3 regions of the Janthinobacterium sp. 1_2014MBL_MicDiv genome follow, and region 1 is predicted to be linked to each of the others. Evidence: predicted binding sites of a transcription regulator. Region 1 holds the regulator's gene; each other region holds the start of a gene.

Region 1 (5,644 bases):
TGCCGCTGAAACTATCGCCGCCACAGCCATGCTGCGCGTCGGCCGGCTTCAGGACAGAGAAGTAAGCGGTCGCTACGCGCAAGTCCGGCACGCTCACGCCATCCTTGCTGCGATACGGATAGCGGTAGCACATGCGCGCATGGAAGTAGCCGGCGTAGTCGCGCTGCGGCGCGTAGTCGCCTGCATGCGCGGCAGCGGCGGCAGCGTGCGTGAACGACAGGTTGAGCAGCAGATTCGGCGGCACGCGGGCACCGTACAAGCCGACGTCGGCCCGCTCCAGCGTCACCGTGGGCGTGGTGGCGCCAACGGCAACGCTGCAACATAGCCAGCACAGCGCCGCCAGCCAGGCCCGGCCAGCGCGCCGCAGCGCCAGCCAATGCCGATGCCGATGCGCGATCATGGCCCCGCTCCGGCTACCTGCTTGCGGTAATAGCTTTGCAGCACCACCTGCGTGCTGTCCTGCGCGCCAAAACCGATGGCCGTCACGCGGTACAAATAATTGCCGGTGGCGAGGCTGCCGATCACGGCCCCCGCCTCTTCGCCGGGCAGGTGAAACGGCAGCAACTCGATGATGTAGCGGGGCCGGCGAAATGGCAAAAAGCCCTGTCCCGTCTGCATGGCCGCGCCCGTAAACCGGCCATAGGGTACGGCGCGGTTCCCGTCGCTCCCGCTGGCCGCCTCGGCACCGCCCAGCTCCATGCTCAGCCACAGCGCCGGCGCGCCCTTTTCCGCCGGCAGGCACAAGCCCAGCTCGCCACCATCGCCGCAGCCGACAGTGAATCCCGCCGCGCTGCCCGGCGCGAACAGGCTGCTGCGTCCTGGCGCGCCGGGCAAGCCTTCGATATCGTTCTGCGCATCCATCAATGCCTCCTCCGCGGCCTGGAACGCGATATGCCGGTCGCGCTCGCCGCGAGCCGCCTTTTCGCCCAGCAATGCCATCTGCGCCGCCGATATGCCCAGCAACAGGATCACGACCAGCAGGCACAGCACGTACACCAGGATCGCCCCCCGCTGGAGGCAAACCGGTGAGCCGCAGCTGGCGCCAGCGCTGGCCATCGTGCCGCCTATGCCGGCCCGTTGCGCAGCAGGATGCTGGTCTGCAGCATGTGCCGCAGCCGGCCACGCAAGGCGGCAGGCAGGGCTGAACGTGCGATGCGCACGCCCGTGTCGCTGGCGCCATGCGCCTCCGCATACGCGGCACCAAACAGGTCGAACTGCGCTGGCCCGGTCTTTTCCGCTTCGCCCGCCTCGCCATGCAGCAGCAACGCCACGCGCACGCTGGCCACGCGCTTCCAGTGCGTGCGGCGGGCAAAGTCGCGCTGGCGTTCGGCCGCGCTGGCGCCCACCAGCAGCAGCGCCGCATCGTAAGCGTCGAGCGCGCTGGCCTTGACGTACTGGTTCGCCACGCCATCGGGCGGCGTATCCGTATCGAGGCCATACAGGACCTGGAAGGTGTCGACGCCACGGATGATGGCGTCGGCGCCCCAGCCGTTCGCGCCACGGTACTTGCAGCGCAATTCTCCCTCGCCGTCGGCGCCCTGCGCCACATAAAAAATGCTCCAGCCCCGCTGCGCCTCCGTCTGCGCGGCGCCGACGCCAAAGCCGGCGCAATTGAGGACGGAGCCATCGCCGTTCTCTCCCATGCCGGCGCCGTAATAGCGCAAGGCCAGCACGTCGCTGCCGTGCACGGCGGCCGGCAGCGGCTGGCTGATGCCCTCGCTGTTCTTGCCCAGGCTGTGCGCGTCAAGCCCGGCGATATTGGCGCTGTCATGCGCCGCGTGGGCGACCGGCGCGGCGCTGCTGTCCCAATTCACGTACGCCGTCTGGCGCACGGCCCTGGCGATGGCATCGAGCGCATAGCGGCCGTTGTCATCCAGGCGCGCGCTGGCGGACTGGTCGAAGTAACTGCCGCTGGCCGCCAGCAGCACGGTGCTGGCGGCCAGCATCAGCAGGGCACCCAGGAACAGGGCCACCAGCAATTCAACCAGGCTCATGCCGCCACGCCGGCGTCGTGCGGCACTCATGCGCCGCCTCCGCCCAGTTGCAATGCCAGCTTGGGCAGCGACTCGCCGGCCCCATTCACGGCAGGCTTACCGTCGGGACGGCGGCCGCGCCAGCCCAGCTTGATGACGATGGGCGCGCCCTTGCCGCCGCTGCAAGCCCAGTGCAAGCCTTGCGCGGCGCTGTCCCATGCCTGGGCATCGCGGCAGATCAGCAGGCGCGCGCCGGGCAAGGCGGCATGCAGCTGCTGTTTCCACTCGGCGATGTCGAATTGCGCCAGCTGTGCCGCGCCGCAGGCGGCGGCGCCAAAGCAGTCGGGCGCGCCGCCAGGCGGTTCGGCACCATCCGGCGCCGCTTCGTAAGCCAGGTTCAAATAGGGATTGTTGGCGTCGGGACCATGCAGGAGGCCGCCATTGGCGCGCATGCGCTCGGCCATGCCAGAAGCCAGCTGGGCGCCGGCCAACAGCAGCGCCGACTCATGGCGCGCGCGCAGGGAAGTCAGCTGCAATATGCTGGCGCCGAGCAAGCCCAGCGCCAGTAGCAGCAGCGACACCAGCACCTCGACCAGGCTGCTGCCGTCCATCGTCGCCCTGCGGCGGCCTCCGTTGCCCATGAAGTGCTCCCTCGCGCAAAACGGACCGCAGGAACGGGCGGCCCAGCTACACGATAGGCGCGGTCAAAGACTCTGGTATGCGGCAGCGCAAACGATGTGGCAAAAAGGCGCGGCGCGAGGAAAAAAAGCTGCTGTAATTGATCAGACCGCTTGCCGGAAACGCCAGGCAAGCAGCAGCCTCGCGCGCGGCATGGCCAGGTGGCGCCTACACGCGGCCGTGACGATGCGGCCATAGGGCGGCCAGCCCTGCAGGGTGCATCGAGTCTGGACGATGGACGATGGACGAATGAGATGGTGCGACAGTGAGGCGACGAATCGCCGGGACGGCAAGGCGCCGAAACGTCCGCGGCACGCCAGCCGCCAGCGCGCCGCGATCAGACGCAAGTCAGGGCTTGCGCGCCTGTCCCACTTCGGCGATCGCATCCTGGAACTCGGCCAGGTCTTCGAAATTCTTGTAGACGGAAGCGAAGCGGATGTAGGCGATCTTGTCGAGACGCTTCAATTCCTGCATGACGAGTTCGCCGATATAGCCGGAATCGACTTCGCGCAAGCCGCTGGTCAGCAGTTTTTCCTGGATGGACGCGATGGCCGTGTCCACTGAGGCGGCCGCGACGGGGCGCTTGCGCAAGGCCAGCATCAAACTGCCGCGCAACTTATCCGCAGCGAACTCCGTCCGGCTGCCATTCTTTTTGACGACGGCCGGCATGATAAGTTCAATGCGCTCATAGGTGGTGAAGCGCTTGTCGCATTTGCTGCAGCGGCGCCGCCGCCGTATGGCATCCCCTTCCTCCGATACGCGCGTATCGAGAACCTGGGTGTCGCCGTGCTGGCAAAATGGACATTTCATGTGGCGGATACAACTTTATAGTAGTGAATGACGGAAAATCGCCGCTCTTAAATTAAAGGGCGCCCGAATCACTCCGGGCGCCCATGGGCACAACGGAATGTGTCAGACAGAATCTTACTCTGTATGACACATTCTGGACAAATAATTATGCGGCGTAGACCGGGTGCGCGTCGGCCAGCACTTTCACGGCCGCTTTCACGCGCTCGATGGTGGCGGCGTCATGCGGATTGTCCAGCACGTCGGCGATCAGGTTGCCCACTTCTTCCGCTTGCGCTTCCTTGAAGCCGCGCGTCGTCATCGCCGGGCTGCCCAGGCGGATGCCCGAGGTGACGAATGGCTTTTGCGGGTCGTTCGGGATGCCGTTCTTGTTGCAGGTGATGTGCGCGGAACCGAGGATGGCTTCGGCTTCCTTGCCCGTCAGGTTCTTGGCGCGCAGGTCGACCAGCATGACGTGCGACTCGGTGCCGCCGGAAACGATGCGCAGGCCGCGCTTGATCAGGGTTTTCGCCAGCACGTCGGCGTTCTTGATCACTTGCTTCTGGTAGTCGACGAATTCAGGGCTCAGCGCTTCCTTGAAGGCGACGGCCTTGCCGGCGATCACGTGCATCAGCGGGCCGCCCTGGATGCCGGGGAAGATGGCCGAGTTGATGGCTTTTTCGTGCTCGGCCTTCATCAGGATGATGCCGCCGCGCGGGCCGCGCAGCGATTTGTGCGTGGTCGAGGTGACGAAGTCGGCGAATGGCACCGGGTTCGGGTACAGGCCGGCGGCGATCAGGCCGGCGTAGTGGGCCATGTCGACCATGAAGTAGGCGCCCACTTCCTTGGCGATCTTGCTGAAACGCTCGAAGTCGATCTTTTTCGAGAATGCGGACGCGCCGGCGATGATCAGCTTGGGCTTGCGTTCGCGCGCCAGGCGCTCCATGGCCTCGTAGTCGATGTCTTCTTCCGCCGTCAAGCCGTAGGACACGACGTCGAACCATTTGCCGGACATGTTCAGCGGCATGCCGTGCGTCAGGTGGCCGCCTTCGGCCAGCGACATACCCATGATCAGGTCGCCTGGTTTCAGCATGGCGAAGAACACGCCCTGGTTCGCTTGCGAGCCCGAGTTCGGCTGCACGTTCGCGCATTCGGCGCCGAACAGCTGTTTCACGCGGTCGATCGCCAGTTGCTCGGCCACGTCGACGTATTCGCAGCCGCCGTAGTAGCGCTTGCCTGGATAGCCTTCGGCATACTTGTTCGTCAGTTGCGAACCTTGCGCTTCCATCACGGCTGGCGAGGTGTAGTTTTCCGACGCGATCAACTCGATGTGATCGTGCTGGCGCACATTTTCTTTTTGAATGACGGCGAACAATTCAGGATCGACGTTGGCGAGGGTGTGATCTTTTGCAAACATGTAAAAACTCCAAGTATGAGGGTGCTTGTACTGGCAGGTTGGATCGAATGAGGGGAGCCGGCGTTAAGTGAATAACAACATTGGACAGGCAGCCTCTTCGTGCTTTTCCATAGTGGCTACCCAGGCGAACGGCTGATGAAAAATCTCACGTTTCCCGGTGGGTGTCCACCTTTCGCCGGTAAGCGGACCGCCACACTGTGGAGATCGCTTCGACTTTTCGCCAGTCACGTGAGACGTAATGGAAATCAAATTGTAAGTTAAGTGCTCAAATTGAGCAAGGAATGCAACGGTGCGGCTATAATCGCCGCGCGCCATGCAAGCCCGGGCACGCCGCAGCATCAACGGGGCCGCTACGCCAGTTCTTAAGCTGAACTTAAACCTGGCTGCGGCATGTAAGCGTATGTTACGAAGCTTGCCATTGGACACCCCAGACTTACAATGCTGCGGTGCAACTTGCATGCTGCTTTTGCATGGCATTCAGGCAAGCGCCTCAAGTCACAAGAAGAAAAATCGCGTAAAATGTTGCTCAATCTCACTACTGGCGCAATAAACATGCCTTCAGTCTTTACCTGGAACGTACGTGTCTACTATGAAGACACCGACGCCGGTGGCATCGTTTACTACGCAAACTACCTGAAGTTCTTTGAGCGCGCGCGCACAGAATGGCTGCGCGCCATCGAGGTAGGCCAGCAGGAATTGCTACAACAGCACGACGCGATGTTCGTTGTCAAAAGCGTCAACGCCGACTATCATGCGCCGGCCAGACTCGATGACACGATAAGATTAACCT
Region 2 (5,644 bases), 2.6 Mb from region 1:
ATCGCCGCCCTGGGGTATGTGGTGTGCGCGGTGCTTCCCTCGTCCCGGGCCCGGCTGATTGCCGGCCTGACGGGCGTGGCCTGGCTGGCGCACGGCGCCACCCTGTGGTTCGACCTGATGGCGCCAGGCACCTTGCGCTTCGGTTTTTCCGCCATGCTGTCGGCCGCGCTGTGGGTATCGGTGGGCGCCTACTGGATAGAAAACCGCAATTTCAGCCTCGATGGGCTGCGCCGGATGGTCATGCCCAGCGCCGTCATCGCCATCGGCCTGGCATGGGCCTTTCCCGGCAGCCAGGTCAGCATGGAAGGCAAGTCGGCCGTCTTCGGCTGGCATATCGCCGTGGCCGTGCTTGCCTACAGCACCCTGACGATCGCCGCCTTCCACGCCGTGTTGATGGCGTTGCAGGAATCGCGCCTGCATACGCGCAGCGAAAGCCGCGGTTTCATCGGCAGCGCGCTGGACCAGCTGCCGGCCCTGCTGACGATGGAAAAGTTGCTGTTTCGCATGATCGGCCTGGGCTTCATCCTGCTCAGTCTGACCGTCCTGTCGGGCATTGTGTTTTCCGAACAATTGTTTGGCAAGGCATTGAACTGGGATCACAAGTCAGTGTTTACCATGCTGTCGTGGCTGTTATTCGCCGCCTTGCTGGCCGGTCGCCGCTTCCGCGGCTGGCGCGGCAAGACGGCCTTGAGCTTTACACTGGCCGGTTTCGCTACCTTGCTACTGGCCTATGTCGGCAGCCGTTTTGTACTTGAAGTGGTTTTACACCGAGGATTCGCATGACACGTGTTTTATTCTGGCTGGCGCTGGTGTTCCTGGTGCTGTTCGCTATCCGCAGCAAGATCCGCGGCATGCAGCAGCGCGCCCGCGCGCAGCAGCAACAGCCGCCGCATCCGTTTGCACCGCCCGGCCGGCCGCAGGAATTGCCCGATGCCGAGCTGATGCTGTGCTGCGCCCATTGCGGCGTGTACTACCCGGCTTCCGAAAACGTGCAGGCCAAGGGCCACGATTACTGCAGTCACGCGCACGCCACCCTGTAGTGTCGGCCGGCGGGCAGGTAGGCCGCCGCCTCCCGCATTGCTCATCCGTATCGTAACGTCCCCCACCGCCAGTCTGGCGTAGCATCTGCAGGAAGCGACCCGTAGCGCCATCGCAGAAAGGCCAGTCCATGTCCCGCCTCAGCCCGCGTACCGTGGCCGCCATCGGCATGCCGCCGGCACCGCAATTGAGTGGCAACTCGGCCGCCATGCAGGCGCTGCGCGCGCAGATCGGCCGCATCGCCTGCTGCGGCGCGCCGGTGGCCATCCGCGGCGAGTCGGGCAGCGGCAAGGAGTTGGCGGCGCGCGCCATCCATGCGCAGGGCGCGCGCGCCCCTTTTCCGTTTATCGCCGTCAATTGCGGGGCGATACCCGAAGCGCTGATGGAGGCGGAATTCTTTGGCTGCCGCCAGGGCGCCTATACGGGCGCGCTGCATGAACGGCAGGGCCTGTTCCAGGCCGCGCACGGCGGCAGCCTGCTGCTCGATGAAGTCGACGACCTGCCGCTGGCCATGCAGGTAAAGCTGTTGCGCGCCCTGCAGGAGCGCCGCGTGCGCAAGCTGGGCGGCAGCACCGACGAAGCCGTCGATGTGCGCATCCTGTGCGCCAGCCAGCATGGCCTGGCGCGCGGCGTGGCGGCCGGCACCTTTCGCCGCGATCTGTATTACCGGCTCAATGTGATCGAGCTGGCCGTGCCGCCGTTGCGGGAACGGCTCGGCGATCTGCAGGTATTATGTGAGGCGATACTGGCGCGCCTGGCGCCAAGGCAGACCGTGCGGCTGGCGCCGCCGGTGCTGGCGGCACTGGGCAATTATGCGTTTCCAGGCAATGTGCGCGAGCTGGAAAACCTGCTGGAACGGGCGCTGGCTTTTGCCGACGGCGGCGTGATCGCGCTCGACGGCCTGGGCTTGCCGCCAGCCGTTCCGGTCCCGGCTGCGGTCCCGATGCGCGCTGCAGCTGGCGCCGTGCCCTTGGAAGCGGCGGTGCCCGGACTGGAGCGGCAACTGTCGCTGCCCGGCATGGCGGCGCGCGGCGAGGTGGCCGTCCTGCCATTGGCGGCGTATCTGTGCCGGGCCGAGCGCGACATGATCGTGCTGGCGCTGGAGCGGGAACGCTATCACCGCGGGCGGGCGGCGCGGCAACTGGGGCTCAGCGTGCGCCAGTTGCGTTACAGAATGCAAAAATTGACGATATAGGAGCCCCGGCTTGATGACGGCATGGAAGATAGATGAAGACGGCTGGTGCGATGGCGCCGTGCGCTACGAATCGCCGTACTGGGATGCGCGGCCCGATGGCGCGCAAATCGACTTGCTGGTGATCCATAACATCAGTTTGCCGGGTGGCCACTTTGGCGGGCCGCATGTGTCGGACTTGTTTACCGGCCGGGTAGATTATAATGCCGATCCTTCTTTCGCCGACCTGCGTGGCTTGCAGGTGTCGGCGCACTTTTTTGTGCGGCGCGATGGTGCGTTGTTGCAATATGTTTCGGCTGACCAGCGCGCCTGGCATGCCGGCACGTCCTCGTTCGAGGGACGCCCGCAGTGCAATGGATATTCGATCGGTATCGAAATGGAAGGCTCGGACTGCGTGCCCTTCCAGCCGCGGCAATACCATGTCCTGGCGGCATTGACGGCGGCGCTGGTGGCGCGCTACGGGCTGAGCCAGGTGCGTGGACATGAACATATTGCGCCGGGCAGGAAGACGGATCCGGGGCCATTTTTCGACTGGCATTTTTATCAAGTATGCTGGCTGGAAACCCTGGCGCGGCAAGCTGCGTTAGCGCTTACTTCGCGGGCATTGGGCTTCCCGCCGCTGCCCTGAAAAGTCAACCGAAATCGTATAAGAAAGTACAAAAAATTACGCTGGCGGATGCCGGAAAACTATTGCATCCCATTTCGATGGGCACTACAATTAGTGCAGAACTTGGATTTAAAGACTATATGTAGTGCCATCTCAGACGTTTTCAGAATTATTGTCAAAGCTACCCTGCTTGCCGGTATGGCAACGGGAACTGGCGGTTTATCACCCTTGATCGTGTTTCGCGCCAGCCCGGCAGTACGGTTTGGCAATATGGATTCTGACCCTGTTTGCGCATTATGAATTTATTATTTAGCAACAATATTACCTGAAGAAACCCTGAGCATCGGGCGTTCTATTCAACAACACACGCGGCAGCAAAACTGCAGGCTGACTTTAGCTGACAACGGGAGCTTCAATGCAATCACCTCAAGATATTTCCATCAATCCAACGCCAGCATCGCCAGCGCCCAGCGCGGCCCACAGCGTGGCAAGTACCGGCGCAGCCTTGGGCGACTATCGCATCATCCGCCGCAACGGTGCGGTGGTGGCATTTGAGCCTTCGAAGATCGCCATCGCCATGACCAAGGCGTTTTTGGCCGTTAACGGCGGCCAGGGCGCGGCGTCGGCACGCATCCGCGAACTGGTGGAACAATTGACTGACGGTGTCGTGGCCGCGCTGGTGCGCCGCCATCCGGGCGGCGGCACCTTCCATATCGAAGACGTGCAAGACCAGGTGGAATTGTCGCTGATGCGTTCGGGCGAGCATGACGTGGCGCGTGCCTACGTGCTGTACCGCGCCAAGCACATGGAAGAGCGCCGCCTGCAGAAGGAAGCGCAAGGCGCTTCCGCGCAAGTCACGGCGCCCCAGCTGAACGTCACCGACAACGGCGTGCGCCGCCTGCTGGACATGCAGGAAGTGCGCGACCTGATCAACGCCGCTTGCGCCGGCCTGGAAAAGCACGTCGATGCCGACGCCATCCTGGCCGAGACCGTGAAAAACCTGTACGACGGCGTGCCCGTCGAAGAGCTGCACAAGTCGGCCATCCTGGCGGCGCGCGCGCTGATGGAAAAAGATCCGGCCTACAGCCAGGTCACGGCCCGCATCCTGCTGCACACGGTGCGCAAGGAAGTGTTCGGCAAGGAAGTGCCGCAAGCGGCCGCTGCCGCCGAATACCTGACGTATTTCCCCGCATATATTGCCAAGGGCATCGCCAACGACCTGCTGAATCCGGTACTGGCCAGCTTCGACCTGGAACGCCTGGCGAAAGCCATCGTCGCCGACCGCGACTTGCAATTCGGTTACATCGGCCTGCAAACCCTGTATGACCGCTACTTCCTGCACATCCATGACGTGCGCATCGAAATGCCGCAGGCCTTCTACATGCGCGTGGCCATGGGCCTGTCGCTGAACGAAGCGGACCGCGAAGCGCGCGCCATCGAGTTCTACAAGCTGCTGTCCTCGTTCGACTTCATGAGCTCGACCCCGACCCTGTTCAACTCGGGCACCCTGCGCTCGCAGCTGTCGTCGTGCTACCTGAGCACCGTGTCGGATGACCTCGAAGGCATCTACGACGCCATCAAGGACAACGCGCTGCTGGCCAAGTACGCAGGCGGCCTGGGCAACGACTGGACGCCAGTGCGCGCCCTGGGCGCCCACATCAAGGGCACCAACGGCAAGTCGCAAGGCGTGGTGCCGTTCCTGAAAGTGGTCAACGACACGGCCGTGGCAGTCAACCAGGGCGGCAAGCGCAAGGGCGCCGTCTGCGCCTACCTGGAAACCTGGCACATGGACATCGAGGAATTCCTCGACCTGCGCAAGAACACGGGCGACGACCGCCGCCGCACGCACGACATGAACACGGCGAACTGGATTCCCGACATGTTCATGAAGCGCGTCATGGAAAAAGGCGAGTGGACCCTGTTCTCGCCATCCGAAACGCCGGACTTGCACGACCTGGTCGGCAAGGCCTTTGAAAAGGCGTACCTGGGCTACGAAGCCAAGGCCGCCGCCGGCGAAATGCGTTCGTTCAAGAAGATCGCCGCGCTGGACCTGTGGCGCAAGATGCTGTCGATGCTGTTTGAAACGGGCCACCCATGGATCACCTTCAAGGATCCGTGCAACATCCGCAGCCCGCAGTCGCACGTCGGCGTCGTCCACAGCTCGAACCTGTGCACGGAAATCACGCTGAACACGGGTCCTGACGAAATCGCCGTCTGCAACCTCGGTTCCGTGAACATGCCGGCGCACATGAAAGAAGGCAAGCTCGATCACGTCAAGCTGGCCAAGACCATCCGCACCGCCATGCGCATGCTCGACAACGTCATCGACATCAACTACTACGCCGTCGACAAGGCGCGCAATTCGAACATGCGCCACCGTCCGGTCGGCATGGGCGTGATGGGCTTCCAGGACTGCCTGCACATGATGCGCGTGCCGTTCGCCTCGGATGCCGCCGTGTCGTTTGCCGACACCTCGATGGAAGCCGTCTGCTACTACGCCTACCTGGCGTCGACGGAACTGGCCGAAGAGCGCGGCCGCTATGAATCGTACGCCGGCTCGCTGTGGGACCGCGGCATCCTGCCGCAAGACTCGGTCAAACTGCTGGCCGAAGAGCGCGGCGGCTACCTGGAAGTCGATTCCTCGTCGGCCATGGACTGGACCCCGGTGCGCGAGCGCATCGCCAAGTTCGGCATGCGCAACTCGAATTGCGTGGCGATCGCCCCGACGGCGACGATCTCGAACATCATCGGCGTATCGGCCTGTATCGAGCCGACGTTCCAGAACCTGTACGTGAAATCGAACCTGT
Region 3 (5,644 bases), 540 kb from region 1:
GCTGTGTGATGGATCAGACGGGCCGCGCGTGGTGCGCGGCGCAGTTGATACATTACAGCAAGCAGGGCATTTCAGCGTTGCAGAACGGGGAATTTTGTGGGGCTTTCAGCAATTATGTGGCTGCAGGCTCAATTGCCATGGTTACGGAATGTAAAACGGGGAAACATGGCGCCCAGTTGCGCCAGGGTCTGCGCCGCCGGATAGCCGTGCAGGGGGCGGCCGGCCAGCGCCGCATCGAGGCAGCCGTCGGCGCGGAACTGCTGCAGCACGTAGTTGCTGACGCCTTTGCCGGCCAGGGTGGCGGCCAGGGCCAGCAGCTGTTCATCGGGCAGCAGGTCCGGGTGGGCCGTGGTGCGGCATTCGTAGGCGACGCCGCTGGCCAGGATGGCGTCCAGGCAGGCGCGCGCCGGATCGCCGCTGCCGGCGACGCGGGTCACATGACGATAGTCGGCAAACGGCGCCTTGATGTCGAAGCCCACCCAGTCGAGCAGGGGCAACACCTCGGTCAGGCGCTGCGGATAGATGCAGGCCGTATGCAGGCCGATGCCGAAGCCCAGCGCCTTGACCTCGCCGATGGCGCGCCCCAGCGCCGGGTCCATGCAGGCCTCGCCGCCGCTGAAGACGACGGCGTCGACCAGGCCCACGCGGCGGCGCAGCCAGGTCAGGACGTCGCGCCAGGGCATCGCGCCGTCCGGCGTGCGCGCCTGCAGGTGCGGATTGTGGCAATAGCCGCAGCGCCACGGGCAGCCCTGCACGAAGACCACGGCCGCCAGCTTGCCCGGATAGTCGCTGGCGGAAAAGGGCGTCAGGCCGCCCACTTTCAGTTCAGCCGCCATGGCAGGCGGGCTGGCCAAGCCGGGCGCCCGTTTCCGTAAAGTACTGGCGCTCGTGGAATTCGCCCTGCTTGCCGATGTTGAACGAGGCGACGGGACGGTGATAGCCCATCACGCGAGTCCAGATTTCGCAGCGCTGGCGTTCGCTGTCGACGAGGGTGATGGCGGGAGTGAAGTCGGGACGTGCGTTCATGGCGTTTCCTCAAGAGATGCAACAGGGTGGGCCTGCTTGCGGGCGATGAGCTCCGCGTCGCAGGTGGGACAGAATTCGTGCTTGCCGGCCAGGTAGCCGTGGCGCGGGCAGATGGAAAACGTGGGCGTGACCGTGATGTAGGGCAGCGAGAAGCGGCCCAGGGCGCGCTTCACGAGTTCGCGGCAGGCGTTGGCGTCCGACAGCGCTTCCGTCATGTACAGGTGCAGCACCGTGCCGCCCGTGTACTTGCGCTGCAGCGCGTCCTGCAGTTCCAGCGCCTCGAACGGGTCGTCCGTATGGCCGACGGGCAGCTGCGAGGAATTCGTGTAGTAGGGGTTGTCCGGCGTGCCCGCCTGCAGGATGGCGGGGAAGCGCTTGCGGTCTTCGCGGGCGAAGCGGTAGGTCGTGCCCTCGGCCGGCGTCGCTTCCAGGTTGTACATATGCCCCGTCTCTTCCTGGAATGCCAGCATGCGGGCGCGCACGTGGTCGAGCAGGCGCACGGCCAGCGCATGGCCTTCTGGCGCCGTGATGTCATAGGCGTCGCCGCTGAAATTGCGGATCATCTCGTTGATGCCGTTCACGCCCAGCGTGGAAAAGTGGTTGCGCAGGGTGCCCAGGTAGCGTTTCGTGTAGGGAAACAGGCCTTGCTGCATCAGTTCCTCGATGGTGGTGCGCTTGATTTCCAGGCTGGACTTGCCCAGTTCCAGCAGGCGGTCCAGGTCGGCCAGCAGCGCTTTCTCGTCGCCGCGCCACAAATGGCCCAGGCGCGCGCAGTTGACCGTCACCACGCCGAGGGAGCCGGTCTGCTCGGCCGAGCCGAACAGGCCGTTGCCGCGTTTCAGCAGTTCGCGCAAGTCCAGCTGCAGGCGGCAGCACATGGAGCGGATCATGTTCGGCTTGAGTTCCGAATTGATGAAATTCTGGAAGTAGGGCAGGCCGTAGCGGGCCGTCATCTCGAACAGGCGTTCGGCGTTCTCGCTATGCCAGTCGAAGTCCTCGGTGATGTTGTAGGTCGGGATGGGAAACGTGAAGACGCGGCCCTTGGCGTCGCCCGCCATCATGATCTCGATGTAGGCGCGGTTGATCATGTCCATCTCGGCCTGCAGCTCGCCATAGCAGAAATCCATCTCCTGGCCGGCGATGACGGGGATCTGCTCGCGCAGGTCGTCCGGGCAGACCCAGTCGAAGGTGAGGTTGGTGAACGGCGTCTGCGTGCCCCAGCGCGATGGCACGTTGAGGTTGAAGATCAGCTCCTGCATGTACTGGCGCACGTCCTCGTAGCGCAGGCTGTCCTTGCGGATGAAGGGTGCCATGTAGGTGTCGAAGGAGCTGAACGCCTGCGCGCCGGCCCATTCGTTTTGCAGCGTGCCGAGGAAGTTGACGATCTGGCCGATGGCGCTCGACATATGCTTCGGCGGGCTCGATTCGATCTTGCCTGGCACGCCATTCAAGCCTTCGTGCAGCAGGGTGCGCAGCGACCAGCCGGCGCAATAGCCGGCCAGCATGTCGAGGTCGTGGATGTGCAGGGCCGCTTCGCGGTGCGCCGCGCCCACAGCCGGCGGGTACACCTGGTCGAGCCAGTAGTTGGCGATGACCTTGCCCGAGACGTTGAGGATCAGGCCGCCCAGGGAATAACCCTGGTTGGCGTTGGCGTTGACGCGCCAGTCGCGCCGGTCCAGATATTCATTGACGGACGCGGCGACATCGACCTGGCCGGGGGCTGCTCTTGCTGGTGCTGTAGTTGACATGGAATCTCCAATAAACACAACATGCGGTGTTTTCATGGAGATTAATCACTAAATGTAGTGACGTCAAAGGGGGCGTGCAGTTGCTTGCCAAATCCTTGACGCAGGTGAAAAAAGCGCCCCCGTTTACTTTTTCGCGCGTCCCTGGCGCAGGATGAAGCAGCTCAGGCCGAACCAGGCGGCGCCGCAGACGGCGATGCTGAGGAGGGAGGCGGGCAGCACGTGCGCCCAGATTTCCAGCGGCGAGAACGTGCTCCAGCTGGCGACGCGCAAGTCGAAGGTGACGTAGTTCGCCAGCAGCCAGTAGACGGCCAGCAGGCCCGTGCAGATGGCCGCCTGGCGCGGCACGGACATGGCGCGGCGCGCCAAGGCGGCCTGCAGGAACAGCAGCAGCACGCCCGGATACGCGCCCAGTACCTCGGGCGACAGGATGGACAGCGTCTCGGCGTCAAGGCCGTCGGCCGGCGCCGCCCACTGCACCTGCAGCACGGTGAGGAACAGGGTCAGCAGGAAGATCAGCAGCGGTTTGCGGGGCATGGCGGTCAGTGGAATCGGATAATGGGACGGGCATTTTACAGCCAGGTCAAGCAATTCGCGCGCGTGCCGGCCATGCATGCATTCCTTCACCTGGGTCAAGGACTGGGCGCCATGGGCGGGGCTATAGTCTGCACCCTGAGCCGACACAGGAATGTGAATATCATGATGCTTGAAGCAACCACCGCCACCCGCGTGGCCGGACCGCTGGAACTGGTCTGTCCCGCCGGCAGCCTGCCCGCCCTGAAAGCGGCCGTCGACAATGGCGCCGACACCGTGTACCTGGGTTTTCGCGACGCCACCAACGCGCGCAATTTCGCCGGCCTCAATTTCGACGAGAAGGCCATCGCCGAGGGCGTGCGCTATGCGCACCAGTATGGACGCAAGGTCTTGCTGGCCTTGAATACCTATCCGCAGCCGCACAACTGGGCCGTATGGCGCAGCGCCATCGACCGCGCCGCGCAGGCCGGCATCGACGCCATGATCGTCGCCGATCCGGGCCTGATGGCGTATGCGGCCCAGCACCAGCCGCAGCTGCGCCTGCACCTGTCCGTGCAGGGGTCGGCCACCAATTACGAGGCCATCAATTTTTACCATGAACACTTCGGCATCGCCCGCGCCGTGCTGCCGCGCGTGCTGTCCATGGCGCAGGTCGAGCAATTGATCGCCAAGACGGATGTCGAGATCGAGGTCTTCGGCTTCGGCAGCCTGTGCGTGATGGTCGAGGGCCGCTGCGCGCTGTCCTCGTATGCGACGGGCGAGGCGCCGAATACCCACGGCGTGTGCTCGCCGGCGAAATCCGTGCGCTGGCTGGAGACGCCGAACGGCCTGGAGTCGCGCCTGAACGGCGTGCTGATCGACCGTTACGCGCCGGGCGAGAACGCCAGCTACCCGACCCTGTGCAAGGGACGTTTCGAGGTCAACGACGAAGAGTATTACGCGATCGAGGAGCCGGCCAGCCTGAATACCCTGGCGCTGCTGCCGCAATTGATCGCCATGGGCGTGCGCGCCGTGAAGATCGAAGGGCGCCAGCGCAGCCCCGCCTACGTGGCGCAGGTGACGCGCGTCTGGCGCGAGGCGATCGACGCCTGCCGCGAAGGCAATGCGCGCTACGCCGTCAAGCCGGGCTGGATGGCGGCCATGGACAAGCTGGCCGAGGGCCAGCAGCACACGTTGGGCGCTTACCACCGCTCCTGGAAATAAAGGATGAACATGCTGAAACTCTCTTTGGGCCCCTTGCTGTACTACTGGCCGCGTGCCACTGTGTTCGAGTTTTACCAGCAGATCGCCGGCACCGCCGTCGATATCGTCTACCTGGGCGAAACCGTGTGCTCGCGCCGGCATGAGCTGCGCCTGGCCGACTGGCTCGATATCGCCGACATGCTGGCCGCAGCCGGCAAGGAAGTGGTGCTGTCGACGCAGGCGCTGATCGAGGCGGGCGCCGAACTGGCGACCCTGCGCCGCATCACGGGCAATGGCCGCTATGCGGTCGAGGCGAACGACATGGGCGCCGTGCATTGCATGGCGAAGGGCGCGCCTTTCATCGCCGGCCCGCACCTGAACCTGTTCAATGGTCCCAGCCTGCAATTGCTGGCGCGCCTGGGCGCCCGGCGCTGGGTGATGCCGCTGGAAATGGGCCAGGAAGCGCTGGCCGAGATGCAGCGCCAGAAACCGGAAGGGCTGGAAACGGAAGTCTTTGCCTATGGCCGCATGCCGCTGGCGTTTTCCGCGCGCTGCTTCACGGCGCGCAACCGCAACCTGCCGAAGGACGATTGCGGCTACAGCTGCCTGGAAGAGCCGGATGGCCTGCTGCTGCGCACGCGCGACGAAGTGCCGTTCCTCGTGCTCAACGGCACGCAGACGCAGTCGGCCCTGGTCTACAACCTGGTGCGCGAACTCGACGCCATGCATGCCATGGGCGTGTCCGTCGCGCGCCTCAGCCCGCAAGCCATGCATACGGACCAGGTCATCGCCATTTTCGACCGCGCGCGGCGCGGCCTGGTCAGCGGCGTCGGTGCGCAGGCCCAGCTGGCGGCCTGCCAGCCGGCCGGCGCCTGCGACGGCTACTGGCATGGCCAGCCCGGCATGGAACAGCACGCCGCTCATTGAACGCATCGAAAGGAAGCACCATGCAAGATCAACTGGAAAGATTGCCCGTCCCCGTGCCGGCCCCCGCCCAGGCCAGGGCGGGCCTGCCGAAGGGGCCGCTGGCTTACCGGCTGCCGGAACCACTGGCCGAATTGCTGTCGAAGCTGCCGCCGTATCCGGCGTCCTGGCTGTTCGTGCAGGGGCTGAACCGCCTGCTGGCGCCCCAGTTGCCCGACGATGTGCGGCAGAGC

What was found. Region 1 encodes NrdR, which represses ribonucleotide reductase genes. Its sites were predicted from a motif close to CACNANATNTNGTG; they were not measured.
Region 2: YQ44_RS02430 (ribonucleoside-diphosphate reductase subunit alpha) is a predicted target of NrdR. The motif match lies at 2,972-2,985, and genes of this name have one in related genera.
Region 3: YQ44_RS16600 (ribonucleoside triphosphate reductase) is a predicted target of NrdR. The motif match lies at 2,821-2,834, and genes of this name have one in related genera.

The regions. Positions count from the first base shown of each region.
Region 1 is NZ_CP011319.1:4,370,395-4,376,038, forward strand. Features, by position in the region: gene YQ44_RS18905 (pilus assembly protein) at 1-400, opposite strand, end outside; gene YQ44_RS18910 (pilus assembly PilX family protein) at 397-1,056, opposite strand; gene YQ44_RS18915 (PilW family protein) at 1,065-2,024, opposite strand; gene pilV (type IV pilus modification protein PilV) at 2,021-2,614, opposite strand; gene nrdR (transcriptional regulator NrdR) at 3,000-3,461, opposite strand; gene glyA (serine hydroxymethyltransferase) at 3,607-4,854, opposite strand; ZMP/ZTP riboswitch at 4,966-5,092, opposite strand; gene ybgC (tol-pal system-associated acyl-CoA thioesterase) at 5,407-5,644, shown strand, end outside.
Region 2 is NZ_CP011319.1:558,125-563,768, forward strand. Features, by position in the region: gene YQ44_RS02410 (cytochrome C assembly family protein) at 1-783, shown strand, start outside; gene YQ44_RS02415 (PP0621 family protein) at 780-1,040, shown strand; gene YQ44_RS02420 (sigma 54-interacting transcriptional regulator) at 1,169-2,233, shown strand; gene ampD (1,6-anhydro-N-acetylmuramyl-L-alanine amidase AmpD) at 2,247-2,858, shown strand; gene YQ44_RS02430 (ribonucleoside-diphosphate reductase subunit alpha) at 3,253-5,644, shown strand, end outside.
Region 3 is NZ_CP011319.1:3,832,966-3,838,609, reverse strand. Features, by position in the region: gene YQ44_RS16610 (anaerobic ribonucleoside-triphosphate reductase activating protein) at 129-836, opposite strand; gene nrdD (anaerobic ribonucleoside-triphosphate reductase) at 826-1,026, opposite strand; gene YQ44_RS16600 (ribonucleoside triphosphate reductase) at 1,023-2,774, opposite strand; gene YQ44_RS16595 (hypothetical protein) at 2,898-3,308, opposite strand; gene ubiU (ubiquinone anaerobic biosynthesis protein UbiU) at 3,471-4,508, shown strand; gene ubiV (ubiquinone anaerobic biosynthesis protein UbiV) at 4,518-5,414, shown strand; gene ubiT (ubiquinone anaerobic biosynthesis accessory factor UbiT) at 5,435-5,644, shown strand, end outside.